Regions from separate parts of the Anaeromusa sp. genome, predicted to be linked through region 2. Evidence: predicted binding sites of a transcription regulator. Region 2 holds the regulator's gene; the other holds the start of a gene.
The links. The regulator HrcA, encoded in region 2, represses chaperone genes, less so after heat shock. The targets are predictions, from matches to a motif close to TGTTAGCACTCNNNNNNNNNGAGTGCTAACA.
Positions count from the first base shown of each region.

Region 1: groES (co-chaperone GroES) is a predicted target of HrcA. The motif match lies at 17,344-17,374, and genes of this name have one in related genera.

Region 1 covers NZ_JAQUZF010000013.1:1,549-20,152, forward strand. Annotated here, with positions in the region: gene purD (phosphoribosylamine--glycine ligase) at 1-487, opposite strand, end outside; gene purH (bifunctional phosphoribosylaminoimidazolecarboxamide formyltransferase/IMP cyclohydrolase) at 640-2,181, opposite strand; gene purN (phosphoribosylglycinamide formyltransferase) at 2,192-2,815, opposite strand; gene purM (phosphoribosylformylglycinamidine cyclo-ligase) at 2,805-3,881, opposite strand; gene purF (amidophosphoribosyltransferase) at 3,896-5,329, opposite strand; gene purC (phosphoribosylaminoimidazolesuccinocarboxamide synthase) at 5,333-6,040, opposite strand; gene purE (5-(carboxyamino)imidazole ribonucleotide mutase) at 6,054-6,560, opposite strand; gene PHF27_RS03380 (NCS2 family permease) at 6,752-8,122, opposite strand; purine riboswitch at 8,299-8,400, opposite strand; gene PHF27_RS03385 (hypothetical protein) at 8,584-8,784, shown strand; gene guaA (glutamine-hydrolyzing GMP synthase) at 8,915-10,468, opposite strand; gene PHF27_RS03395 (MTAP family purine nucleoside phosphorylase) at 10,515-11,339, opposite strand; gene mqnC (cyclic dehypoxanthinyl futalosine synthase) at 11,336-12,373, opposite strand; gene PHF27_RS03405 (menaquinone biosynthesis protein) at 12,370-13,218, opposite strand; gene mqnE (aminofutalosine synthase MqnE) at 13,211-14,305, opposite strand; gene PHF27_RS03415 (hypothetical protein) at 14,395-15,066, opposite strand; gene groL (chaperonin GroEL) at 15,333-16,979, opposite strand; gene groES (co-chaperone GroES) at 17,027-17,311, opposite strand; gene PHF27_RS03430 (response regulator) at 17,520-18,095, opposite strand; gene PHF27_RS03435 (histidine kinase N-terminal domain-containing protein) at 18,098-18,604, opposite strand, start outside.
Region 2 covers NZ_JAQUZF010000099.1:786-9,438, reverse strand. Annotated here, with positions in the region: partial or broken gene PHF27_RS11480 (DnaJ domain-containing protein) at 1-174, opposite strand, end outside; gene dnaK (molecular chaperone DnaK) at 197-2,038, opposite strand; gene grpE (nucleotide exchange factor GrpE) at 2,111-2,656, opposite strand; gene PHF27_RS11465 (TCP-1/cpn60 chaperonin family protein) at 2,685-4,259, opposite strand; gene hrcA (heat-inducible transcriptional repressor HrcA) at 4,282-5,310, opposite strand; gene hemW (radical SAM family heme chaperone HemW) at 5,428-6,594, opposite strand; gene lepA (translation elongation factor 4) at 6,672-8,468, opposite strand.

The sequences.
Region 1 (18,604 bases), on a different contig from region 2:
TCGCTTCTGCCTCACTCATCGCTACGACCACACCCTTGCCGGCGGCAAGACCGTCCGCCTTGACTACGATCGGTGCGCCATTTTTGCGCACATACTCTTTTGCGGCTTCCGCGTCGGTGAAAACCGCAAAGTCCGCTGTCGGAATACCGTATTTCGCCATAATTTCCTTGGCAAACTGTTTAGAGCCTTCCAAACGAGCCGCAGCCTGGGAAGGTCCAAAAGCGCGCAAGCCTTTGGCGGCAAAAAAGTCCACTATTCCTGCAACCAACGGGCCTTCCGGCCCTACCACTGTCAAATCAATATCGTTCTCTTTGGCAAAAGCCGCCAATGCTTCGTGATCCTCCACGCCGAGATTCACGCATTGCGCTAAAGGGGCCATCCCAGGATTGCCGGGAGCGCAAAAAATTGCGGAAACACCTTTGCTTTGCGCCAGCTTCCATACCAGCGCGTGCTCGCGGCCGCCGCCGCCAATGACTAAAATACGCACGATCCCACCTCTTTCCGAAAATAGTCTTCAAGTTTCCTGTCTTTCAACTACCGAAAAAACAGAGGCAGCCGGTACTCTGCAAAGAAAACAATCATGCCGCATTTGCTCCAACATCCATGTTCTCTAACATCCTCCGCTGCCTCTGCCTGGTTCTAATGTTTGAAGTGACGCATGCCGGTAAAGACCATGGCAATGCCATGCTCGTCGGCCGCCTGAATGGATTCTTCATCCCGTACAGAGCCGCCAGGCTGAATGATGGCGGTAATGCCGGCTTTAGCCGCCGTATCAATGGTATCTCGGAAAGGGAAGAAGGCGTCGGAAGACAAAACAGCTCCTTTAGCCGCTTCGCCAGCCTGTTCCAAAGCAATGGCCGCTGAACCAACGCGATTCATCTGGCCGGCGCCAACGCCCAGCGTCTTATCATCCGCCGCTACGACAATGGCATTAGACTTCACATGCTTGACCACCGTCCAGGCAAAACGCAGCTGCTTCCATTCCGCTTCGGTCGGCTGACGCTTAGAAACCACTTTCAGCTCGCTTTCCACGAGTTCTTGCGTATCTGTTTCCTGTAACAACAGGCCGCCGGAAACTTTTTTAATATCCCATTCTTTACGCCCCTGCTTGGGCAGCGGAGCCGCCAAAAGACGGATATTCTTCTTCTGAGACAAGATATCCAGCGCTTCCTTGGTATAGGAAGGGGCAATGACCGCCTCCAAGAAAATCGTGCTTAACTCGCCAGCGGTTTCGGCATCTACTTCCCGGTTTAAGCCGACAATACCGCCGAAAGCAGATACCGGATCGGCGCTATGCGCCTTGCGGTACGCATCGGCCAGAGTTTCCCCCATGCCGGTGCCGCAGGGATTGGTATGCTTGATAATAGCCGCTGCTGGCTGCGGAAAATCCGCCGCCACGGCATAGGCTGCTTCCAAATCCACCAGATTGTTAAAGGACAATTCCTTGCCATGCAGCTGCTGCGCCGCTGCCAGGCCGCTTTTCGCGCCTCTTTCTTTGTAGAAAGCGGCCGCTTGATGGGGATTCTCGCCGTAACGCAAGTCCTGGGCTTTTTCCCATACACCCTGCAAAGTAACAGGGAAAGTGTCTTCGCCATCTAAACGCTGCGCTAAGTAGCGAGCAATGCAGGCGTCGTATTCGCCGGTATGGCTGTATGCTTCCTGCGAAAGACGCATGCGTGTTTTATCCGACACTTCGCCGCTTTGGCGCAGTTCTTCCACTACCGTCTGGTACCGCTCAGGATTGACTACCACGGTCACATAGGCGAAATTTTTCGCCGCCGCACGAATCATAGCCGGTCCGCCGATATCGATGTTCTCGACGGCTTCCTCCAAGGTTACCCCTTCTTTGGCAATGGTCTGGCGGAAGGGATACAAATTCACCGCCACCAAATCAATACCCGTGATGCCATGCTCTTTCATCGCCGCTACATGGGCTTCGTTGTCGCGAATCGCCAAAATGCCGCCATGCACATAGGGGTTCAAGGTTTTCACACGGCCATCCATGATTTCAGGAAAGCCCGTAACATCGCTTACATAGGTCACAGGCAGCCCCGCCGCCCGCAGCGTCTTCATCGTGCCGCCAGTAGAGACGATTTCCACGCCCATTTGGCAAAGTTCTTTAGCAAACTCCACTACGCCGCTTTTATCAGAAACGCTAATTAACGCGCGCCGAATTTTCATCATTTTTACCTCACTTTTCGCTTCGGATATGGACCTGTCGCCCTTCAATCTCCAGCCGCTCCTCGCAAAACAATGCAATCGCCCGCGGATACAGCCGATGCTCCACATGAAGAATACGATCCGCCAGAGTCTGGGTCGTATCCCCCAGTTCTACCGGTACGGCTTCCTGCAAGATGATCGGACCGCTGTCCATGCCTTCGTCTACAAAATGCACGGTACAGCCTGCCACTTTAACGCCGTAACGGAGCGCTTGTCCTTGCGCATCCAGGCCCGGGAACGCAGGCAGCAAAGAGGGATGAATGTTGACGATAGCTCCAGGAAAGCGCTGAATGAAGCAAGCGCTCAAAATGCGCATAAAGCCTGCCAGTACTACCAGATCCACCTGATGCCGCTCCAGCTCGTCCGCCAGCGCGGTTTCATAAGCAGTTCGATCCGCAAAGGCTTTTCGCTCTAACACCACCGTCGGGATGCCCATGCCGCGCACACGCAGCAAGGCTTTGGCCTCCGGATTATCGCTGATGACAACACCCACCTTGGCCAAAGGCAGCCGCCCAGCATGAATAGCATCCAAAATAGCCTGCAAGTTGCTGCCGCGTCCGGAAACAAGTACGCCCAATGCCTTTTTAGCGGTCATGGTCGAACTCGCCCCCTTTAAGAGTTACTTCCCCGTTGCCGGCTACGACGGAACCAATGCGATAGCAGGTTTCACCGCGCTGCGCCAAGTCATCCATTACGGCCTGCGCCTGCGCCTCAGGCACTACCAAAATCATGCCGATACCCATATTGAAGGTACGGTACATTTCCGGCCAAGCCACATTGCCCCATTCCTGGAGGAGTGAGAAAATCGCCGGACGCGGCCAAGCTTCAATATCTACTTCCACTGCCGTGCCTTCAGGCAGCACGCGAGGGATGTTGTCGTAAAAGCCGCCGCCAGTGATATGCACCAAGCCGCGCAGGTCAAAGCGGCCGAACAAAGGCAGACACGCTTTGGGATACAGGCGAGTAGGTTCCAAAAGCTCCTCGCCCAATGGCCGTCCCAGTTCCGGTACAACCGTCTTCAGGTCCAGCTTTTGCACATCCAAACAAATTTTACGCACCAACGAATACCCATTGGAATGAACGCCGCTTGAGGGCAAGCCTAGCACCACATCGCCGGCCTGAATGGTTTCGCCGGTAATAATCTCTTCTTTTTCCACTACGCCGACAGCAAAGCCGCCGATATCGTATTCGCCTTCACCGTAAAAGCCGGCCATTTCCGCAGTTTCGCCGCCAATAAGGGCGCAACCGGACTCCTTGCAAGCCCTGGCGATGCCGCCGACAATATCAGCAACCTGCGTGGGGCTGACTTTGGCTACCGCCAGATAGTCGAGGAAAAAGAGAGGCTCTGCGCCTTGCACCAAAATGTCATTTACACACATGGCTACCGCATCCTGGCCGATGGTATCATGCTTGTCCATCAGAAATGCCAAGCGCAGCTTAGTGCCAACGCCGTCTGTGCCCGAAACCAGTACAGGCTCCCGATATTTTCCCGTGTTCAAAGCGAACAGGCCGCCAAAACCGCCTATATCACCAAGCACTTCCGGTCGATAGGTGCTGCGCACATGCGCTTTCATCCGCTGCACCGCCTCATTACCAGCGTCAATATCTACGCCGGCGTCGCGATAGGTCAGGGACGGCGCGTTCTTCTTCATCTCAGACATGCACTCTTCCTCCATTAACGTCGCTTTTGCTCAAAAATGAATTTCTGGGTTGCAATTTCCGCTTCGCACTCGATCTCCGTAGGATAGTCGTTATTAAAGCAAGCATAGCACATTTGGCTGGCGTCTACATTAGCGACGCAGCCTTGCAAGCCTTCAATCGTCAAGTAATGCAGGGAATCGGCGCCAATAAACTCACGGATTTCCTCCACGCTTTTGCTGGCGGCGATCAGTTCCTTGCGAGCCGAAGTATCAATACCGTAATAGCAAGGGCAGGAAATCGGCGGCGAACTAACGCACATATGCACTTCCCTCGCGCCTGCTTCCTTAAGCATATGCACGATTTTGCCGCTCGTTGTGCCGCGTACAATAGAATCATCCACCATTACCACGGATTTTCCGGCCACAGCCGCCCGAACAGCATTCAGCTTCAACCGTACGCCCATATCCCGCTTCTTCTGTTCCGGCTGAATAAAGGTCCGGCCAATATAGCGGTTTTTCATCAGGCCTTCCATAAAAGGAATGCCCGACTCGTAACTATAGCCCAAAGCGGCTGTCGTTCCCGAATCAGGCACGGAAATGACGACGTCCGCTTTGACGCCATGCTCTCTGGCCAGTTGCCGACCCATTTCAAAACGCGCCTGCTGCACGCTTTGACCGTCAATCACACTGTCCGGACGAGCAAAATAAATGTATTCAAAAATGCACAATGCTTGCCGCTTCTGTTTGGCAAATTGAAACGAATGCAGACCGTTTTCATCGACGACCACCATTTCCCCTGGTTTTACGTCACGGACAAACTCGGCACCCACTGTATCCAACGCACAAGATTCCGAAGCAATCACATAACCGCCATTCAGACGACCAACGCAAAGAGGCCGGAAGCCGTTCGGATCGCGCACGCCTAAGAGCTTGTCCTCGGTCATGACCACCAAGCAGTAGGCGCCCTCCACGTCTTGGAGGCTTTCCATAACCTTTTCCTCTAAGTTGTCTTTGCGCGAACGGGCAATCAAATTAACTATCACTTCGCTGTCAATAGACGTTTGAAAAATACAGCCTTCTTCTTCCAGCTTTTTGCGCAGCGAACCGGCATTAGTCAAATTGCCGTTGTGAGCCATCGCAATAGTCCCGCCGGCGTACCGCACCATCAACGGCTGCGTATTGGCCAAAAGACTGGAACCTGTTGTCGAATAGCGCACATGGCCTATAGAGATATATTGGTTCTCCATCCGAGGAAGCTGGTGGCGAAATACTTCGCCTACCAACCCCATGCCGCGATGGACATCCATCCAGGCGCCGTCGGTAACGGCAATGCCGGCGCTTTCCTGTCCCCTATGCTGCAAAGCATACAGCCCCCAATAGGTACAATGCGTGACATCTTCCGTATGGGAATAAATACCGAAGACACCGCATTCTTCATGCAGAGTATCGTTGTCCATCACATCGATCATTGCTTACCTCTCTCCTGTCAAACGATACAATACTTCTTTATAGGCTTCTTCCACATTGCCCAAATCGCGGCGAAAACGGTCCTTGTCCATTTTTTCACCGGTCTTGCTGTCCCAAAAGCGGCAGGTGTCCGGAGAAATTTCGTCTCCCAAAATCACTTCGCCCTTATACAGGCCAAACTCCAATTTGAAGTCAATCAGTTCCAGCCCTTTTTCTTTCAAATGAGCCGAGAGGATTTCATTCGTTTTCAGAGCATACTCAGAAACCTTTTCCATCTGCTCCGGCGTAGCCAGATTCATAGCGGCGATATGATAGTCGTTAATCATAGGATCGCCCAGTTCGTCATCCTTATAGTAGAACTCCAGCACGGTTTTTGCCATTTTTGTTCCTTCCGCCAAGCCCAAGCGTTTAGCCAGGCTTCCAGCGGCGATATTGCGCACAACTACCTCTACAGGCAGAATGGTTAGTTTTTTTACCAGCATTTCCCGGTCACTAAGACGTTTGAGCAAATGATGAGGAATGCCGGCCTTGCCGAGCAATTCAAAAAAGAAGGTGGCAATCTTATTGTTCAAAACACCCTTGTCGGTAATGATGCCTTTTTTGTCGCCATTGAAAGCAGTGGCGTCATCCTTGTAATATACAAGCAATTCATCCGGGTTTTCCGTCGCAAACATTTGTTTCGCTTTGCCTTCGTAAAGAGGTTTCTTTTCCACGCCTATATCCTCCCTATGCCTTTGCGGCTTCTTCGTTCCAAATTTTTGTAACCTTATCCGCTTTAGCGGCTACTTCTTCAGCCATCTGCTTCCGGTACTCCTTCAGCTTAGCGGCTAAATTTTCATTGCCTACGGCCAGTATTTGCACAGCGAAAATCGCGGCATTTTTGGCGCCGTCTACCGCCATCGTGGCTACAGGAATTCCTGAAGGCATCTGCACAATGCTCAAAAGAGCGTCAAAGCCCGCCAAGGGAGTTGCTGCTATAGGCACACCGATTACCGGCAGCGTCGTAAAGCTGGCGATCACCCCAGGCAAGTGGGCTGCTGCGCCAGCAGCGGCAATAATGACCTTCACGCCGCGCTCGGCAGCGCCGGCGGCAAACTCATGAACCACATCCGGCGTACGATGCGCCGAGGCCACAACGACTTCGCATTCCACGTCAAAGGACTTGAGCACTTTAGCTGCCCCTTCCAGCCTCGGCCAGTCGGAGTCGCTTCCCATGATGATAGCAACCTTCATAAACAGCCTCCTTTTGCACTTCACCGTTTAACCATATTTTGTCAGTTCTATGTTTGCTGCGATTCTCCTGCACCTTTCCTTCCGGCACCGGACCTGTTGCGGAAGGAAAACCCGGAGAACAGGCGCGGAAGAGTACTCTCTTCCGCGCCATGGCTGCTTCGCCTCACAGGGTATTTTAGGAGTAAACAAAACTATTCCGCAAGGAACATATAGCGCAATACTACCAGCACCGCCAGGATATAGACAATCCAATGCGCTTCTTTGCCGCGCCCATTGATGAGCTTCAAAAGCGGGTACAGTACCAGACCAGCAGAAATGCCGTTGGCAATACTATAAGTAAAAGGCATCAGAATAATGGTCATAAAAGCCGGGAAAAACTCAGTAAAATCGGTAAAATCAATGTTGCGCACCGACTCCATCATCAAAGCGCCGACAATAATCAAAGCCGGAGCCGTTGCCGCGCTGGGAATGAGTCCCACCAAGGGCGTGAAAAACATAGACAGCAAGAACAGCGAGCCGCAAACTACAGCCGTCAGACCGGTACGACCGCCAACACCAACGCCAGCGGCGCTTTCCACAAAAGCGGTAATGGTGCTGGTTCCCAAAAGCGAACCGATGCTGACGCCGGCGGCATCAGTAAGCATCGCTTTACCCATGCCTGGAAAGCGTCCTGTTTTGTCCATCAGGCCAGCTTTCGTAGCCATCCCCACCATAGTGCCCATGGCATCGAAGAGTTCCACAAAGGTAAAGGTGAAAATAATAGTTAAGAGTCCCATATTCAAAGCGCCCATAATATCCAAGGCAAAAAAAGCATTGCGGCTGAAATCGGGAATGGAAACCGGCGAAAAGCCAGCGGGAATATTAACAATTCCCGTCGCAATGCCTGCAAGCGAAGTCAGCAGAATGCCAATCAAAATTGCGCCTTTTACTTGACGGCCCATTAAAATCGCCGTGATAAAAAGACCGCACAGCGCCAAAAAGACATCAGGACTGCCCAATTTTCCCAGCTCGATAATGGTTTCAAAGGACAGCGGCGTACCATTGCCATGTGCCGCGACTATCTTTTCCAGCGTCGGCGGAATGAGCGACAAGCGAATGCTCATAATGCCGGAAAGTTTCAAGCCAACCACAGTGATAAACAAGCCAATCCCTACAGTAATTGCATGTTTCAAGGCCATTGGCATGCCCTCTACGAGCAATTGGCGGACCCGGGTAACCGTCAACAAAATAAAAATAATACCGGAAATAAAAACGGCGCCCAAAGCGGCCTGCCACGGCACACCCATGCCGATGATAACAGTAAACGCATAAAATGCATTCAGGCCCATTCCCGGAGCCATAGCGATCGGATAGTTAACAAACAAGCCCATCATAATTGTAACCAGACCGGCTCCAATGGAAGTGGCCAGCAAGACGGCGTTTTTGTCCATCCCTGCGGCGCCCAGAATGCTGGGATTGACAAACAGGATATAAGCCATAGCCATAAACGTAGTAATCCCTGCGGTGATTTCGGTATTTACATTGGTGTTTCTTTCACGCAATGCAAATAGCTTTTCCAACATGTGCGTCTCTCCTCTGTCTGCTATTTTTTTGATACCTAGAGAAATCTCCTGATTTTCCGAATAAGCGCAGCCACCTGCTCAAACAAAAAACACCGCCAGAAAATTCGCGGGTTTTGCCTGAGCGAAAATTCCGTCCGGTGCGGCAGCTAGGGAGTCTTTCCCTGCACTATCTGGCATCTGCTGGAGATTCCGCTCGTAGTCAGACAATTTACGGTTGTCCGGTAGAGACATTTGGGCCGTATTCCCAAACATATACGAGCCGTATGCGGTTACGGTTTTATTTTAACAGCATCAGCAGAGTGAGTCAACGAAAACATGAACCTTGTTTCTTCATTTTTCTTTAACGTTCGGGTTTCTGTTTTTTTCTTTTTTCTTTAAGATTTTTTATTTTTTGTACGATATAAGGGATGAAGGTCCTGTGTCATACGTGACAAATCCTAAAGTAAAGGAGGCCCCTCGTCATGGTTGAACGCATACAACGCATCAATCGCATCCGCCCTGTTGATTCTTACTCCTCGGGGCAGTCCGGTTTGAAGCAAAAGCGCAAAAAACAAGCTCCTTCCTTTGGTCGTTCCTTACAAAAGGAAGTGGCTGCCGAAGCGGATAAAGAGAAAAACACTCCCCTGCCGCCGTTACAAGCGACCATTTACTATACGGTGTAAAAACTCAGCATAAAAAAGACCTTGCACAAGCTTCTAAAAAGCTTCAATGCAAGGTCTTTTTGTCTATGTCGGGCAGGCTACGTCACTTTGCCCTCTGGAGAAAAAATGACTGTGCCCCACGACAAATTACTTATTCAAATTCAATTGTTGCTGGCGGTTTCCCTGTGCAATCATAAAGCACACGATTAACGCCTTTTACTTCATTTACAATACGGCTGGTAACAATCGCAAGTACTTCCCACGGAAGCTGCGCGCTTTCAGCTGTCATAAAATCAGATGTCATAACAGCACGAAGAGCAATCGCATAATCATACGTACGACCATCCCCCATAACACCAACCGAACGCATATTGGTGAGCGCTGCAAAATACTGTCCCAGATCTTTCGCTACGCCGGCTTTTGCTACTTCTTCACGGTAAATAGCATCCGCATCCTGAACGATCTGTACTTTTTCTTCTGTCACTTCACCGATGATACGAATACCAAGTCCCGGACCTGGGAACGGTTGACGGCTGACAAGATGTTCCGGAATCTGTAATTCCCGGCCAGCTTTTCTTACTTCATCTTTAAATAACAGGCGCAGCGGTTCTACGATTTCTTTGAAATCAACATAATCCGGCAGACCGCCTACATTATGATGGGATTTGATAACCGCCGATTTTCCCAGCCCACTTTCGATAACGTCCGGATAGATGGTTCCCTGTACGAGGAAATCCACTTTGCCAATTTTTTTAGCTTCATCTTCGAATACACGAATGAACTCTTCGCCAATAATTTTACGCTTTGTTTCCGGATCAGAAACACCCTTGAGTTTTGCATAGAAGCGCTCTTTAGCATTTACGCGAATGAAGTTCAGATCATAATGACCATCCGGACCAAATACAGCTTCAACTTCATCGCCTTCATTTTTTCTCAGTAAGCCATGATCAACAAATACACAGGTCAGTTGTTTGCCGACAGCTTTTGACAGCAATACAGCAGCAACAGAGGAGTCAACCCCGCCCGACAAGGCGCAGAGAACTTTTCCGTCGCCAATCTTCTGGCGAAGCGTCTGAATTGTCGCTTCTACAAAGGAATCCATTTTCCAGTCGCCATTGCATTCACATACATTGAAAATAAAGTTATGAAGCATTTTCATACCTTCAACGGTATGCATAACTTCCGGATGGAACTGTACAGCATAGAGTTTTTCGGTTTCATTTTCCATCGCTGCCACCGGACATACAGGTGTAGAGGCTGTAACCTTAAAGGATGCCGGAGCTTCTGCAATATAATCCGTATGACTCATCCAGCAAATCGTTTCCTTGGAAACCCCTGCAAAGATTTTAGAGCTTTCGCCTTTAATGCTGACTTCCGTTTTGCCATATTCGCTGACCGGAGCGGTTGCAACCTTGCCCCCCAGTAAATGTGCCATAAGCTGTGAGCCGTAGCAAATTCCCAAAACCGGAATTCCCAGCTTCAAAAGTTCTGCACTGCATACGGCAGAATCCTTTTCATACACACTATTCGGGCCGCCGGTAAAAATAATCCCTTTAGGCTGCATTTTTTTTATCTCTTCAATGCTCATCGTATACGGAAAAACTTCGCAATATACGTTGCACTCTCTGACGCGTCTGGCAATCAGCTGGTTGTACTGCCCGCCGAAATCCATAACCAAAACAAATTCATTTTGTTTGGCACTCATGAACAAGCCCCCTTTCTATATGAAGAAAATTAAACCACACCCGAGGCTACTTGTAAATACCTTTTAAGAGCGTTTCTTTACGCAAGCTGGCGCATTCGCACTCGCCCACAGTCCGCAAATGACGAATTGTGTCAAGGAGAATGCGGCTGAGCATGGGGGCGTCATCATAAAAAATATCTTGTAAGTCTTTGTGGGACCAGTTTTTCACAACCCCTTCGCCGTAATTGACGACAAAGTACAACCCTGCAAAACAGGCGCCGATTTCCCTTGCTAGATATACTTCCGGACAAATGCTCTGGCCAACAATGTCCGCATGGCCCTTGAGCATGGCGATTTCCGCCGGACTTTCAAAATGCCGTCCGTCTGTAACCGCATATATTCCTCTGCTGAAAATACGTCCTAAATAGTGTTCTTTAGCGGTTTCTACCAGCACTTCCCGCATTTCCGGACAGATCGCATCGCGCATCACCAACAGGTAATGCCCCTCAAGGCCGACATCTTTACGCATGGACTGATCCAAATAGTCGTGTGGAATGACAATATCCCGGGGGTCCAGGAGATGATTGACGGTACCAACGCCGCCTTCCCCTAGAATGCGGCGTACGCCTGCCTCGCGGAGCACCCAGAAAATCTGCCTAGAAGCGTCGGCGCGGCTGACCTGCCGGCCCCAGCCATGCATTTTGCAGGTTAACACCGGCTTTTCATCTACCGTAAACAGCCGAAACGGCGGACTTTCACCATAAGGCGTTTCAAAAACCAGTTGGTCTTCCAAAAGAACAACCCCTGGATCATCCGCCCCTAAGGGAAAATCACTGGATAGAGTACCCGAGCCGCCGATGACGGCAAAATCAGCTTGAACCGTTACCTTCATGCTTCCACCTCATCATCAAAACGTTTGATAATTTCATATACTGTATTACGCTGCGCCGGTTTTCTGCCGGCTTGTCGAATCAGACGAACCATAGACTCTACATTCATCGCATGCGACGTACCCGCCGCCTTAACAACATTTTCCTCCAGCATGACGCTGCCCAAATCATTAGCGCCAAAAGCCAGACTCAGTTGTCCAATTTCCTTGCCCTGAGTCACCCAAGAGCCTTGCACCGTGTGAATGTTATCCAGATACAGCCGCGCCACCGCCAGGGTACGCAAGTATTCCCAAGAAGAAATCTTTTCGCCCCCCAGTTCATTATTCCCTGGCTGGTATGTCCAGAGAATAAAAGCCCGGAAGCCGCCGGTTTCCTCTTGCAAGCGTTTGATTTTCTCCAAATGCTCCAGCCGCTGCGCTCGGCTTTCCCCCATGCCGATGACCATGGTGGCTGTCGTGCCAAAGCCAAAAAGCTGCGCCTGACGCATTACGTCCAGCCATTCGCCGCTGGAAATTTTTTTAGGGCTCACGCGCTGGCGAATCTCGTCCACCAAAATTTCCGCACCGCCCCCTGGCAGCGAATCAAGTCCAGCCTCCCGCAATTGCCGCAGCACTTCCGGTATTGAAAGACCGCTTTGCTTAGAGAAATAAAAAATTTCCGTCGGCGAAAACGAATGAATTACAATATCATAGCGCGCTTTAATCGCCTTCACTAAATCCAAATACCAGGAAAAAGGCAAATCCGGATGCAGTCCGCCTTGCATGAGAATTTGCGTACCGCCGGCTGCTACCGTCTCGCCGACTTTCTCCAGCACCTCTTCATGAGTCAGCACATAGCCTTCCGGATGTCCGGGACGCCGAAAAAAAGCGCAAAAGCGACACTCGCTGGTGCAAATATTTGTATAGTTAATATTGCGGTCCACAATAAAAGTTACCGTATCGTCTGGAAAACGTTGGCGCCGACAAGCGTCCGCCGCCAAGCCCAACGTTAAAATATCTTCTTGTTCCAGAAGCGCCAAGGCTTCCTCTTTTTTCATGCCTGCGCCTCCCCGGCAAATGCCAGTTGCGGCACTTTTTCAATCAGTCCCAACGCATGCGTCCGCTGGTAAAAGCCCAGCAACGCCTGCTGATGTGTTGGCGTCAGCTCGTAATTTAAAAGGCCGATATAATGCACAATCTCTGCCGGCGTAAAGCCGTCCCGGCGAATCCAAGCCGCCGCCTCGTCCAGATGCTCCAAGCCGTAAGTAAAAGCCTCTCGCAAGCGCTGCTGCACTTGAGCCACTGCCTGCGGCTGTGCCGCGGCAAATTCACGCCTAGCCACCCAAACCGCGTAGACCATGCCGCCGCCAGTCAGCGCCCGCCATTGGCCGCCCATATCATAATAATAGTAGCCTTCTTGCTGATGCAAGTACGCTCCCAGGGCGTCATCGCCGATGAACAGCACCGCGTCAGCCTTATCCAAAACCTCTTCCGTCCACAAAGACGTCGTAGTTTCATAGCTCACTTGACGCAAACCGTAATGCTGCGCCAGCACAATTTTTAATTGGCGGTGCGAAGTAGCAGACTTGCTCGTCAGTAGCACCTTGCCGCCTTCCAGTTCCTCTATCGGCTTTTTAGAAACAAGCAAAATGCTTTCCAGCGCCGTCTCGGCGCTGATGGATAAATCCGGCAAAAGCAGCAGCTTATCCGCATGCTGTGCATAGATAATGGACGAAACCGGACTGACATCCAATTCGCCGGCCAACAGCTTCCCGTTCAACACGGCCGGCACGTCGCAGACAACCTCAAGTCCAGCGGCAAAGCCGCCTTCCATCAAAGCATAATCCAAAGGCAAACAGTTCAAAAACTGAATATGTCCTACCCTAGGACGCATTTCATTCATGTTCATTCCTCCCGTTGCAGGGGTGATAAAAGGTATCCCGTTCCACCGGAACATAGCCGGTTTCCCGGATTATGCCGCAAAGCTCCTCTTTGGTAATACCCTTGCGCGTAGTACTTCCCGCGGCATGAATAATCTTTTCTTCCATGACGGTTCCGTCCATATCATCTACGCCAAAAGCCAGCGACAGCTGCGCCACAGGCATAGTCAGCATCATCCAGAACGATTTGATGTGCTCCACATTATCCAACACCAGCCTCGCCAAGGCGATCATCTTCAAATCTTCCCAGGCGGAAGCTCGCTGCAATTGAGCAAAGCCCGTATTGGCCGGATGAAAAGGAAAGGACACAAAGGCTTGAAAGCCGCCGGTCTCATCTTGAATATCACGCAGCGTCAGTAAATGCCGCAGACGCTGCTCTGGAGTTTCCACATGTCCGTAAAGCATGGTGGCATTCGTAGGAATGTTCATTTGATGCGCCGTGCGGATAATTTCAATCCATTCTGCGCTGTTCGCCTTATCCGGGCAAATGCGCCGCCGTACGGAGTCATCCAGAATTTCCGCGCCGCCGCCTGGCAGAGAATCCAATCCAGCTTCCTGCAGCTGCCGCAGCACTTCTCTAAAGGACAAACCGGTCAGCTTGGCAAAATGCCAAATTTCCACAGGTGTAAACGCTTTAATATGCAATTGCGGCCACTTGGTCTTAACTGCCCGTACGATCTCCAAGTAGTAAGAAAAAGGCTGATCAGGATGCAGCGAACTCACCATATGCACTTCCGAAAGATCCGGCGCTTCCGCTACCGCCCTAGCCACCAAATCAAGCACATCTTCTTGGAAAAGCAAAAAGCCCCGCTTATCGCCCTGCTTACAGGAAAAAGCGCACAAGGGACACCCTGCGGTACAAACGTTGCTCAAATTCACATGACGGTTCACATTATAGTAGACTTCCTTGCCGCTGCTGCGCTCCTTGGCCGCCCGAGCCCACGCCCCTAAATCCAGCAAATTGGCCTGTTCATACAACGCCAACGCATCTTCTAAATTTAGCCTCTCCCCTGCTTTCGCTTTGGAAGCGGCAATCTCCAACGCCTTCATGTATACGCCACCTTGTCTGTTGTTTTAAATCCGTGCAACACAAAGCAGGCTTGCAGTGCCAAAGCGCTGCAAGCCTGCCGAAGCAGTTTTTATCCCTGCCACTCCCAAAAAGGAAAACGGCGCAAAATCTTCGTGATAAAGTAATCGGAAAAAGAATAAGCCACCCGCAGCGTCAGCAGTATCGAAAAAGCGGTCAGCCACCCCAAAGCTTCTCCTGAACGATATTCGTAGGGAACAAGCAATATTTCCAGACCGGTAACCACAACAAAGGCCAGCGCTAAAGGCACAAAAGAATGCACCACGCTAAAACCCATCTTGGAGTAAAGAATTCCACGCCCGGACACTCTTATGGAATTAAAAAAAGACAGCAATTCTTCATGCAGAGGCTCCGCCCATTCCCGGTAAAGACCGTGAACCACCAGCGATCCTGCCGCTGGATAGCAGTTTTTCAGCACAAAGGACAGGGCCCCTCGATTCACTACCTCTACAGTCAAGCTCATACGATCCGGCTGGCCCCATTCGTCCAGCACCGCAAAAAGCTCTTCACGGCTGCTCACTGTGACTTCTTCCTCTTCCTCTTGCTCTGTTTTCTTCTTGCGCCCTAACGGATTGCAACCTCGAGCTAGCACGGCTTGCCAGTTGATTTCGCCTTCCCGCTCCAACCGCGACAATAAACTCTCCAATCCCTGCGCGTCCAAATGACAAGCAGGTAAATTACTCTTAAATTCGTTGCTATTTTCTTCTTGTTTTTGCACGCTCACGCCTTGCCCTCCATTTTACACTGTACTTTAAAACCACGAAAAATCAAAAAATTAATTTAAATTATTCCTATTAGTGAAATGATAGCAAATCCGATAGTTCCGCGCAAGGAAAAAATAGGGTAATCTTGAACCCCTTTTCGCGTCTTTCGTGTATTTCGCGGTTCAATTTCAAATTCTGCTGTATACAAAAAAGAAGCTGCCCACGAGCTTAATCGCTCGTGAACAGCCTCTAATTTCAAGGAAATTCCGGTAACAAGGGGGCTTGATTACATCATGCCGCCCATGCCGCCCATACCGCCCATGCCGCCCATGGCAGCAGCAGCGGCAGCAGCGCCGTTATCTTTTTCCGGCTTGTCGGCTACCAAGCTTTCGGTGGTGAGAACCATCGCAGCAATACTGGAAGCATTCTGCAGAGCCGAACGGGTTACTTTCGCAGGATCCACAATGCCGGAAGCGATCATATCCACATATTCTTCCGTCATAGCGTTAAAGCCTTTACCTTTGCCGGCTTTCTTCACGTTTTCCACAATAACCGAACCTTCATGGCCGGCATTGTTGGCAATCTGGCGCAAAGGCTCTTCAATAGCGCGCCGTACGATAGCTACGCCGGTTTTTTCGTCGCCGGTAACCTGTACCGTGGCCAACACGTCTTGAATGTCGATGAAGGTGGTGCCGCCGCCGGCGACAATGCCTTCTTCCACAGCTGCACGAGTCGCATTAAGAGCGTCTTCGATACGAAGTTTCTTTTCTTTCATTTCCACTTCCGTCGCAGCGCCTACTTCGATGACAGCTACGCCGCCAGCCAGTTTAGCCAAACGTTCTTGGAGCTTTTCACGATCAAAGTCGGATGTGGTTTCTTCGATGTGCGCACGAATCTGGTTCACACGAGCTTTGATTTCTTCCTGGCTGCCTTCGCCGTCGACGATGGTTGTTTCTTCTTTGGAAATGCGAATCTGGCGAGCGCGGCCCAAATCAGCCAGTTCTACGCTGTCCAGCTTGCGGCCGAGTTCTTCGGTAATAACCGTACCGCCGGTGATGATGGCAATATCCTCCAGCATCGCTTTACGGCGATCGCCAAAGCCAGGAGCCTTAACAGCTACCGCTTTGAAGGTGCCGCGCAGCTTGTTGACCACCAAAGTGGCCAGTGCTTCGCCTTCTACGTCTTCAGCAATGATCAGCAGTTCTTTACCCTGCTGTACTACTTTTTCCAGAACCGGCAGCATGTCGGCAATAGCGCCGATTTTGCGATCGGTGATCAGGATGTACGGATTGGACAGAACGGCTTCCATTTTGTCCGTATCGGTGATCATGTAAGGAGAAATGTAACCGCGGTCGAACTGCATGCCTTCTACAACTTGCAGATCCGTGCCCATGCCTTTGGATTCTTCAACAGTGATAACACCGTCTTTGCCTACTTTTTCCATAGCTTCAGCAATCAGCTGGCCGATTTCTTCGTCAGCTGCGGAAATAGAAGCAACCTGAGCGATAGCATCCTTCGTTTCCACTTTCTTGGAAGCTTTGCGAATTTCTTCTACCAAAGCAGCAACGGCTTTTTGAATGCCCTTTTTCAGAACCATCGGATTAGCGCCGGCGGCGACATTGCGCATGCCTTCGTGAATCATAGCCTGAGCCAAAATGGTAGCCGTCGTGGTGCCGTCGCCTGCAACGTCATTGGTTTTGGTGGCAACTTCTTTCACCAACTGAGCGCCCATGTTTTCAAAAGGATCTTCCAGTTCGATATCCCGAGCGATAGTCACGCCGTCATTAGTAATGAGCGGTGCGCCGAATTTCTTATCCAAAACCACATTGCGGCCTTTAGGTCCAAGAGTTACTTTTACAGCATTAGCCAGAGAATTAACACCGCGTTCTAATGCGCGGCGAGCTTCTTCGTCAAACAAAATCTGTTTTGCCATGTTCATTTCCTCCTCAAATTATATGCTTACGCCTAGGCTTGCGCCGATTATTCTACAATAGCCAGAATGTCCCGCTCGCTGACGATGAGGTATTCCTTGCCGTCAATTTTCACTTCCGTACCTGCGTATTTGGAGAAAATAATTTTATCTCCTGCTTTGACATCCATGGAAGCGCGCTGGCCATTATCCAATACTTTACCAGTGCCTACCGCAACAACTTCACCTTCCTGCGGCTTTTCCTTGGCCGTGTCAGGCAGCACAATTCCGCTCTTGGTGGTGAGCTCTCCTTCCAGAACCTGGATGACAACACGATCTCCTAATGGCTTAATCATCTAGATACCCTCCCTTGAAGATGTCTTATTTTTGTTAGCACTCACCTTGATAGAGTGCTAATCACATTTCTTATGATATAGAAAACGCTCAAAAAAATCAAGAGCTCTCTTGAAAAAAAACGGCTGTTTTCAGCCGTTTTTCTTATTTATCCCCAAAATCACCCTTGTTTTCTTTTTTGCGCTCTTTTTTACACCTGTACACGCCTATTTATTTAGTAGCTGCATGAATGATAGCTTCAGCCACTTCGCGAATGGAAATGCGTTTCGCCATGCTGTATTGCTGAATACGACGAAAAGCCTCGCTTTCATTCAAATGATGGGCGTCCATCAATATTCCCTTCGCCCGATCAAGGATTTTACGCGTTTCCAAGGAGTGTTTCAAGTCTTCCAACTCTTTTTCCAGCTCTTGCATTTCTCCAAAACGAGACAGGGCAATCTCAATGGCCGGAAACAAATTGGCTTCTTTTACCGGTTTCACCAAATACGCTAAGACGCCAGACTCTTTGGCCTTTTCCACAATTTCTTTTTGACTAAACGCCGTCAAGAGCAGTACAGGCGCCAGTTTTTCCGCAGAAATAAGCTTTGCCGCCGTTATTCCGTCCATATTTGGCATTTTCACGTCCATAATGACCAGATCCGGCCGATACTTCTTGGCCAATTCCACGGCTTTTTGACCGTTGACAGCTTCACCAACCACAGTGTGTCCGGCTTCTTCCAGCATTTCCTTCAAATCCATGCGAATAATTGATTCGTTGTCGGCAATAACAATGCGTAACGGTCTCATAGCTAGCGTCCTCCTTCAACTGATTTGGGAATGGTAATGCGCGCCCTGGTTCCTTGGCAGCTTTCCAGCGAAAAGCGCCCGCCCAGATCTGATTCCACAAGGGTTCGGGAAATTTGCAGGCCTAGGCTTTGCAAGTCCTGTATGGCAAAGGTTTCTGGCAAGCCGACACCGTCGTCGTAAATCACCACTTCGTACATGTCCTCGCTGCTGCTGATGGAAATGCCGATGGTGCCTTTTTTTCTGCCTACAAAGGCATGCTCCAACGAATTTTGAATGAGTTCGTTAATGACCAAGGCCAAGCTGCTAGCCTGTTCGGACGGCAAAATGACCGTATTGCCGTCCAGTTCCGTATTCAAATCAAATTCAGGCTCCAGCATGTTTTGGCTAACTGTCTCCAGTATATTACGCGCCACTTCCGCTACGTCGATGATTTCCGCATCCTGCTGAGATAAAAATTCGTGCACAACGGAAATGCTGAGTATGCGGTTGACGCTTTCCCTCAGCGCCGC
Region 2 (8,653 bases):
CAACACTTCGTACGCTTCGTTGATTTCCTTGAACTTCTCTTCCGCTTCTTTCGGATTGTCACGGTTGACGTCAGGATGGTACTTGCGTGCCAGCTTGCGATACGCTTTTTTTAATTCATCTTCCGAGGCGGACTTGTTTACGCCAAGCACCTCATAATAATCGCGTTTTGCCACGTGTCACCATCCTAGCTTTGGATTATTTTTTATCTTCGTCAACCACTTTAAAGTCAGCATCTACAACATTGTCATCTTGTTTCTTGCCGGCTCCGCCAGCCTGCTGAGCGCCTGCAGCGCCTTCTTGAGGCTGTTGCTGCTGATACAAAGCGCCTGCCAGTTCATGCAGCGGCTTCGTCAATTCTTCCGTATCAGCTTTAATCTGCTCCAGCGTACCACTTTTCAAGGTTTCTTTCAACTTGTCAGCGGCTGCCTGTACTTTTTCCGCCAAGGCCTTGTCCACTTTGTCGCCGGCTTCTTTAATTGTCTTTTCTGCTTGATATACCAGGCTGTCCGCCTGATTGCGCACTTCCACCTCTTCACGGCGCTGTTTGTCTTCGGCCGCATGGGCTTCGGCTTCTTTCACCATGCGCTCGATGTCGTCTTTGTTGACGCCGGTAGAAGCGGTAATCGTGATCTTCTGCTCTTTGCCTGTGCCAAGATCTTTCGCCGACACATGCACGATACCGTTGGCGTCGATATCAAAGGTAACTTCGATTTGCGGTACGCCGCGGGGAGCCGGAGGAATATCGCCCAATTGGAAGCGTCCCAGTGTTTTATTGTACGAAGCCATTTCGCGTTCGCCTTGGAGCACATGGATTTCTACAGAAGGCTGATTATCAGCCGCCGTGGAGAAAACCTGGCTTTTTTTCGTAGGAATCGTCGTGTTGCGTTCGATAATCTTGGTGAAAACGCCTCCAAGAGTTTCGATCCCAAGAGACAACGGCGTTACGTCCAGCAGCAGAACGTCTTTTACTTCTCCAGCCAGCACGCCCGCCTGGATAGCAGCGCCTACAGCTACGCACTCGTCCGGGTTCACGCCGCGGAAAGGCTCTTTACCCAAGAATTTTTTGATAGCTTCTTGAACGGCAGGAATACGAGTAGAACCGCCAACCAAGATAACCTTGTCGATTTCGTTTACGCTCAATCCGGCATCGGCCAGAGCTTGGCGCGTGGGTCCCATGGTGGATTCCACTAGATCGCTTGTGAGCTCTTCAAACTTAGCCCGGGTCAAATTGACGTCCAAATGCTTGGGACCAGTTTGATCCGCAGTAATGAAGGGCAGATTGATATTGGTCGTCAACACGCCGGATAATTCGATTTTCGCTTTTTCCGCCGCTTCGCGCAAACGCTGCACCGCCATGCGATCCTGAGAAAGATCAATGCCTGTTTCTTTTTTGAACTCTTGAGCCAGATATTTTTCGATACGCTCGTCGAAATCATCGCCGCCTAAACGGTTGTTACCATGGGTAGCTTTTACTTCAAACACGCCTTCTCCCAGTTCCAGCACGGATACGTCAAAGGTGCCGCCGCCCAGGTCGAATACTAGAATCGTGTGGTCTTCGCCCTTGTCCATGCCATAAGCCAACGCTGCGGCAGTAGGCTCGTTGATAATACGCAGTACTTCCAGACCTGCAATAGTGCCAGCGTCTTTGGTAGCCTGACGCTGAGAGTCGCTGAAATACGCCGGTACGGTAATAACCGCCTGGGTCACCGTTTCTCCCAAGTAAGCTTCGGCATCAGCCTTCAATTTTTGCAGAATCATCGCCGAAATTTGTTGCGGCGTATAGGCCTTGTCCTCAATCGACACTTTCCAGTCAGTACCCATATGACGTTTTACGGAGCTGATGGTGCCATCGGGGTTTGAAACCGCCTGGCGCTTAGCAAGTTGTCCCACCAAACGTTCGCCGGTTTTGGAAAAACCCACTACGGAAGGAGTCAGACGACTTCCCTCTGCATTGGCGATTACTGTCGCCTCGCCGCCTTCCATTACCGAAACAACAGAGTTTGTTGTACCTAAGTCAATACCAATTACTTTTGCCATGTTTCAATTCCTCCTTATTTCGCTTCACGCCAACAGCCAATTTCAAGCTGCCAGCCAACATTATATAATTGCTTAACCAACTACCTTAACCATACTGGGACGGATGACTTTTCCTTTTACGCTATAGCCTTTTTGCAGTTCTTGAACAATCGTACCTTCCGCTTGTTCAGAGTCTTCCACCCGTAGTACGGCTTCATGGTACTGAGGATCAAACTCTTTACCTTCAGCCTCTACTACGCTAAGGCCCGCCTTTTCAAGAGCGCCAAAAAGCTGACGGTAAATCATGGAGACGCCGGAGCCTAGGCCTGCGGCTTCTTCTTCACTCAGGCTGCTCAAGGCGCGTTCAAAATTATCCAGCACTGGCAGCAGTTCTAAAATTAGATTCTGCGCCACTACATTCGATAGCTCTTCTTTTTCCTGCCGCGAACGACGACGGAAATTGTCAAAATCCGCATAAAGACGCTTATAACGATCTTCAGCTTCCGCCAAAAGCCGTTCCTTCTCCGCCTGGACTGCTTCGACCGTCACAGCTTGATCCGCTTCGGCTTCTTGGCAGCTTTCCTGCGCAGAAACGTCTTGATTTTCTTTGTTTTCTAGATCTTCGTGGTTATTGGCCACTCTTTCCACCTCTTTGCATTTTACTTTCTCAAAAATCAGGCAGGCCTTCTTCCATACCTTGTTGAGGAGCGCCATTTTCATCACGCTTTCGAATAATCGTGTCAATACGCAAAATGGCTACCGCCACTTCCCCAGCTGCTTTCAATGCATGCAGCTTGACTTCCAGCGGGTCCATGATCCCCGCCTGCAGCATATCCGCCACAGCGCCGCTTTCACAGTCGATGCCCAGCACCTCCTGGCTTTGGGACGCTTGCGCCGTTAACACTTCCTCCACTTTTTCCAGCGGATTGAAGCCGGCATTATCCACAATCTGCGCCAGCGGCCGCTTCAGCGCAGCCGTCACGCAATCCAGGCCATAAGCAGCCATACCCTTCATGCGGTCTCTATGACGTTCCAGTTCGCGGGCAACCGCAATTTCCGCAGCCCCGCCTCCCGGAAGATAGCCGCTTTTTACAGCAGCCTGCACGCTCGAAGCGGCGTCCTTGGCAATGCGCTCCCGCTCGCCAACCACTTCCGCCGTAGCGGCGCCTACCAAAATGGTCGCCATCGGCTTGCCATCGCCTCCCAACATGCGAATATGTCCCAGTTTTTCTTCCGCATATACACGCTGTACTTTGCCCAGATAGCGCTGCAGTTCGGCTTTTTCCTTTTTCAAGGCAGTCCGCTTCATCATACGCGCGCCGGTATGTTCCGCCACGCGGCGCAAATCTGTGGCATTTACTTGGCTGACTACAAACATGCCTGCGTCGGTAAAGGCTTCTTCCGCCGCCGAATCAACAGCTCGGTCTGTCAGGACCACTTGAATGTCCATTTCCACCAGCTTCGCTATATTCTGCCGAAACTCTTCTTGCAGTTCCAGATAGCGCTTAAACCCGGCTTCCGTCCCCAAGGCTTCTTCGCCCAACTCTTCCGGCGCCAAGGCATCATCCAGCACCATTACTTTGGCGTCATCCATCGACAAAGGCATATCTTGATTCAAGCGTTCTTTTTCAATGATAACACCGAGAAACACTTCATTTTCCGCGCCTTCCTGAGCTAAAACCGTATCGGAAAGCTTAAAGTGAGCTTCTTTCAATTTACCTCGCCCGATTAAGCGCGCCGCTTCCACTACCAGTTGAGCAATATCCGCATAGGCCCGGCCGGCAATGCGCGCCACATCAAAAAGGCATTCCGCCTGCACATCATCAATGGTAATAGCGCGAGCCTTCAACTGTCTGGCCGCTTCGTCAATCCCAAAGCGAATGCCCTCAATTACCCGGGCTACTGGCACGCCGCGCAGCACCTGCGTCAGCCCTTCGGCTACAAGAGCGCCAGCCATGATCGTCGCCGTAGTCGTGCCGTCTCCGACTTCGTCCTTTTGCGCTCTCGCCGCATGAATCAGCATTTTCGCAGCCGGATGATTAATATCCATCTTTTCTAAAATCGTAACGCCGTCATTAGTAATAATGACCTCGCCGAAACGATCTACCAGCATGGTATCAAGCCCCTTGGGGCCTATCGTTCCTTCTACCGCCGAAGTGATGGCTCGCACCGCTTCGGCATTGGTCATCAACGCCGCTAATGCGCTATCGGCATCAGCGCCTCCGCCTTGCTTTCGACTCACAGACTACGCCTCCCTCTTAAAATCACAGCTTATAGTGCTTCAAGATTTCACTAAGATTGTGGTTCATAAATTCCAAAGTTGCCATGATTTTGGCATAATCCATACGCGTCGGCCCGAGTACGGCAATAGTTCCTACGACTTCGCCGCCCAAACAATACGTGGCCCGCACCATACTGCAGTCTTGAATGCCGCTGAATTTATTTTCCCTGCCAATGGTCACCACAACACCGTCGTCGCTAGGCGCTTCTAAAATATCATACAGCAAGCGCTCTTCTTCCAGCATATTCAACAGACGTTTGAATTTCTCCATATCCTTGAATTCCGGCTGATTCAGCATCTGTGTAGCGCCGCCGAGGTATACCCTTTCTTGATGCCGACTGCTTAGGGTATCCGCCAAAATAGCCAGCGCTTCTTCAAACTCACGCGCCTCGCCTAAAATACTGTCGCGGACATCCTGAAACATACGCCCCCGGAAATTCCGAAAAGGAATCCCCGCCAAACGATTGTTCAGTTTCTCGGCAATAAGCTGCATCTCCTCCAAGGTTGTGCCCCTTGGCAATGGCAACAGCTTATTTTCAACAGCGCCGCTGTCGGAAACAACCACCAGCAGCACTTTGTTTTCATCAAACGGCAGAAATTGCAAATACTTAAAAGAACTAGGACTCGCCTGCGGCGCCAGCACCAAAGAAACATTGCCTGTCATCCGCGAAAGAATCTTGGCGGTTGTCTGAAACACCTCATCCAAACGCCGCACCTTGGCCTGATACCAATTGCGAATCAAGGAAATTTCCTTTTCCGACATCTGTGTCGGAGACAGCAAGGCATCCACGTAAAACCGATAGCCTTTGGCCGAAGGAATCCGCCCGGAAGACGTGTGAAGCTGTTCCAAGTAGCCCAACACTTCTAAATCCGCCATTTCGTTCCGAATCGTCGCAGGGCTGACACCAAGATCGTATTTACGAGCAATCGTCCTGGAGCCAACCGGTTCTGCGGTGGATACATAATCATCGACAATCGCTTGCAAAATACGACGTTTTCGTTCATCAAGCATGTCATCCACCTCCATTGTTAGCACTCTTCTCTAAGGAGTGCTAACATCTATAAAAAACATACCACTCTCCTCCTAAAATGTCAATATGTCTAAGTCAATCGAATCCAGTATTTTGCTTCATTTTTCGTCAGACTTGCTGTCCGATTCCGTTTCCAAAAAGGCCGCAAAGGCGCGATTGCCAAAACGCAGTCCCAAGGGAGTAAGATACGTCCGCCCCCTTTGCTTTTCCACAAGACCTTCCGTTAGTAGCTGCTCCAAAACAAGGGCGTAACGCTGCCAAAGCTCCACGCCAAAGGTTGCTTTAAATTGATAATGAGAAATACCGCCCCTGGTGCGCAGCGCCAAAAAGCAAAACTCCTCCTGCAGCTGCGCCGGCGTCAGCGCGGACTGCTTTCCATATTCCCACCGCTGCTGCGGACGCAAAGACAGATATCGTTCCAAAGGGAAACACCCTTCCCAACGCCGCCCTTCCAAAAAGGAATGCGCCGCCGCTCCCAGGCCTAAATACGGACGAAAACGCCAATAGCGAAGGTTGTGCCGACAAGCGCGTTTTTTTTGCGCATAATTCGATATTTCGTAGCGCTTGTAACCATGAGCCGGCAGCCAGCTTTCCAGCCAGTTGTCCATAGCTGCGGTTTCGTCTTCAGCTGGCAAAACTAACAACCCTTTTTCTTCGAGGCTGGCAAAAGGCGTACCTTCTTCTATTTTCAAAGCATAAATTGATAAATGCTCAACAGAAAGTTCCGCCGCTTGGCGCACGCTTTGCTGCAGCAAAGCCAACGTCTGCCCTGGCAATCCGGTCATCAAATCTACATTGCAATTGTCAAAGCCAGCCTGTCGGGCAGCCTCTAGGGCCGCCAGCGCCGCCGCGCCGTCATGAATACGGCCGCAGTTTTGCAGCAGCGCATCATCAAAAGACTGCACGCCTAGACTGAGACGATTGAACCCTGCCGCACGCAACAGCCACAGGTCGTCAGCGGAAACCGTGCCCGGATTCGCTTCCAAGGAGATCTCCGCTTCCGGCAGCACCAAAAACCAGCGCTGCAGCTCCTGCAGCAACCGTACTAGCGCCTCAGCGCCGATAAGAGTCGGCGTACCGCCGCCAAAAAAAATCGTGTCTACCGTCGCTTTCCCCAGCCGGTTTCCCTGCCAAGCTATTTCCTCGCACAATGCTTCTATATATTGTTTTTGCAGCAACGCGCTCCCTGTTTGAGACGGAAAGTCGCAATAAGCGCACTTCTGCCGACAAAAAGGAATATGCACATACAAGCCTAACATCCCCATGTTCCCGCCCTCCGGAAAACCAGAAAGAGGGCCGCCTCAATCGCTCTCGAGGCAGCCCGCTTTATATTTTAAACAACTCAGTCAATCTTTAAAATAGCCATGAAGGCTTCTTGCGGAACTTCTACGCTCCCTACCTGTTTCATGCGCTTTTTGCCTTCTTTTTGTTTCTCCAGCAATTTGCGTTTCCGGCTAATATCGCCGCCATAACATTTGGCCAGTACGTCCTTACGCATGGCGCGCACCGTTTCCCTGGCGATAACCTTATTGCCTATGGCCGCCTGCACGGGGATTTCAAACATCTGCCTGGGAATAATACCGCGCAGCTTCTCAACCAAAATACGGCCCCTGTGCGTCGCTTTCTCTTGATGCACAATAACAGACAGAGCATCTACAGGATCGCCATTTAAAAGAATATCCAGTTTAACCAGCGCCGACTCCTGATAGCCCGACAATTCGTAATCCAACGAGGCATAGCCGCGGGTAGATGATTTCAGGCGATCAAAGTAATCATAGATAATCTCGCTCAAAGGCAAATGATAGGTCAACAATACCCTTGTCGTATCGAGATATTTCATGTCCTTAAATTCGCCTCGTTTTTCCTGAGACAATTCCATCACCGCCCCCACAAATTCGTTGGGAACGATAACCGTCGCTTTTACGTAAGGTTCTTCAATATGTTCAATTTCCTGCGGCGTAGGAAGTTTCGAAGGATTGTCAATCTCTAGCTTCTCCCCGTCCGTCTTGTATACATGATAAATAACGCTAGGCGCCGTCGTAATCAGAACAATGCCATATTCACGTTCCAGCCGTTCTTGAACGACATCCATATGCAGCAACCCTAAAAAGCCGCAGCGAAAACCAAAACCAAGAGCCACAGACGTTTCCGGTTCAAAGACCAACGCCGCATCGTTAAGCTGCAATTTTTCCAACGCATCCCGCAAAGAATCATATTCCGACGATTCCACCGGATACAAGCCGCAGTATACCATCGGCGTAATTTTCCGGTATCCTTCGAGCGCCTGCGTTGTTGGGCGCGCCGCATCGGTTACCGTATCGCCTACGCGCACGTCTTTAACGTTTTTAATACTTCCCGCCACATAGCCAACCTGACCGGCGGTCAGTTCTGAAACATTCGTAGGCACCGGGCGAAATACGCCGACTTCAGTAGCCTCAAAAACTTTGTCCGTCGCCATCATACGCAGTTTCATGCCAGGCGCCATGCGCCCGTTTATAACACGCACATAAGCGATAACCCCTTTATAGGCGTCAAAATGCGAATCAAAAATCAGCGCTTGCAGCGGCTCTTCAACTTTGCCAGCAGGCGCCGGCACCCTCTTTACAACAGCCTCTAGCACTTCCGGGATGCCAATGCCCGTCTTGGCGCTAACCAAGATGGCTTCTGACGCGTCAATGCCAATAACATCTTCAATTTCCTGTTTAACTCGTTCCGGGTCGGCGCTAGGCAAGTCAATTTTATTAATGACCGGAATAATTTCCAAATTGTTTTCCAGCGCCAAATATACATTCGCCAGCGTCTGCGCCTCAATGCCTTGCGCAGCATCAATTACCAACAAGGCGCCTTCACAGGCAGCCAAGCTGCGAGACACTTCATACGTAAAATCAACATGTCCCGGAGTATCAATCAGATGCAGCATATAGGTCTGCCCGTCTTGGGCCGTATATGCAATACGCACGGCCTGCGATTTTATGGTAATGCCTCTTTCACGTTCCAGTTCCATCTGGTCGAGCACTTGCTCTTCCATCTCCCGCGCTGAAAGCGCGCCGGTATATTCAAGCAGGCGATCCGCCAGAGTGGACTTACCATGATCAATATGAGCGATGATCGAAAAATTGCGGATGTTCTTTGTGTCCATTCCAAGCTCCTCTTTTCTAAAACTGAATGCAAGCCCGCTATAGTTCGGTCCTGCCCTAACTCATTATTAGGTTTATTGATGTCGCTAATCGATTATAGCATCCTTATAACACCCTCTGCAAGAATTTGCATTTCGAGTGTTGACAACCCTACAAAGAGATGATATTATTACACCTGTGCCAAGCA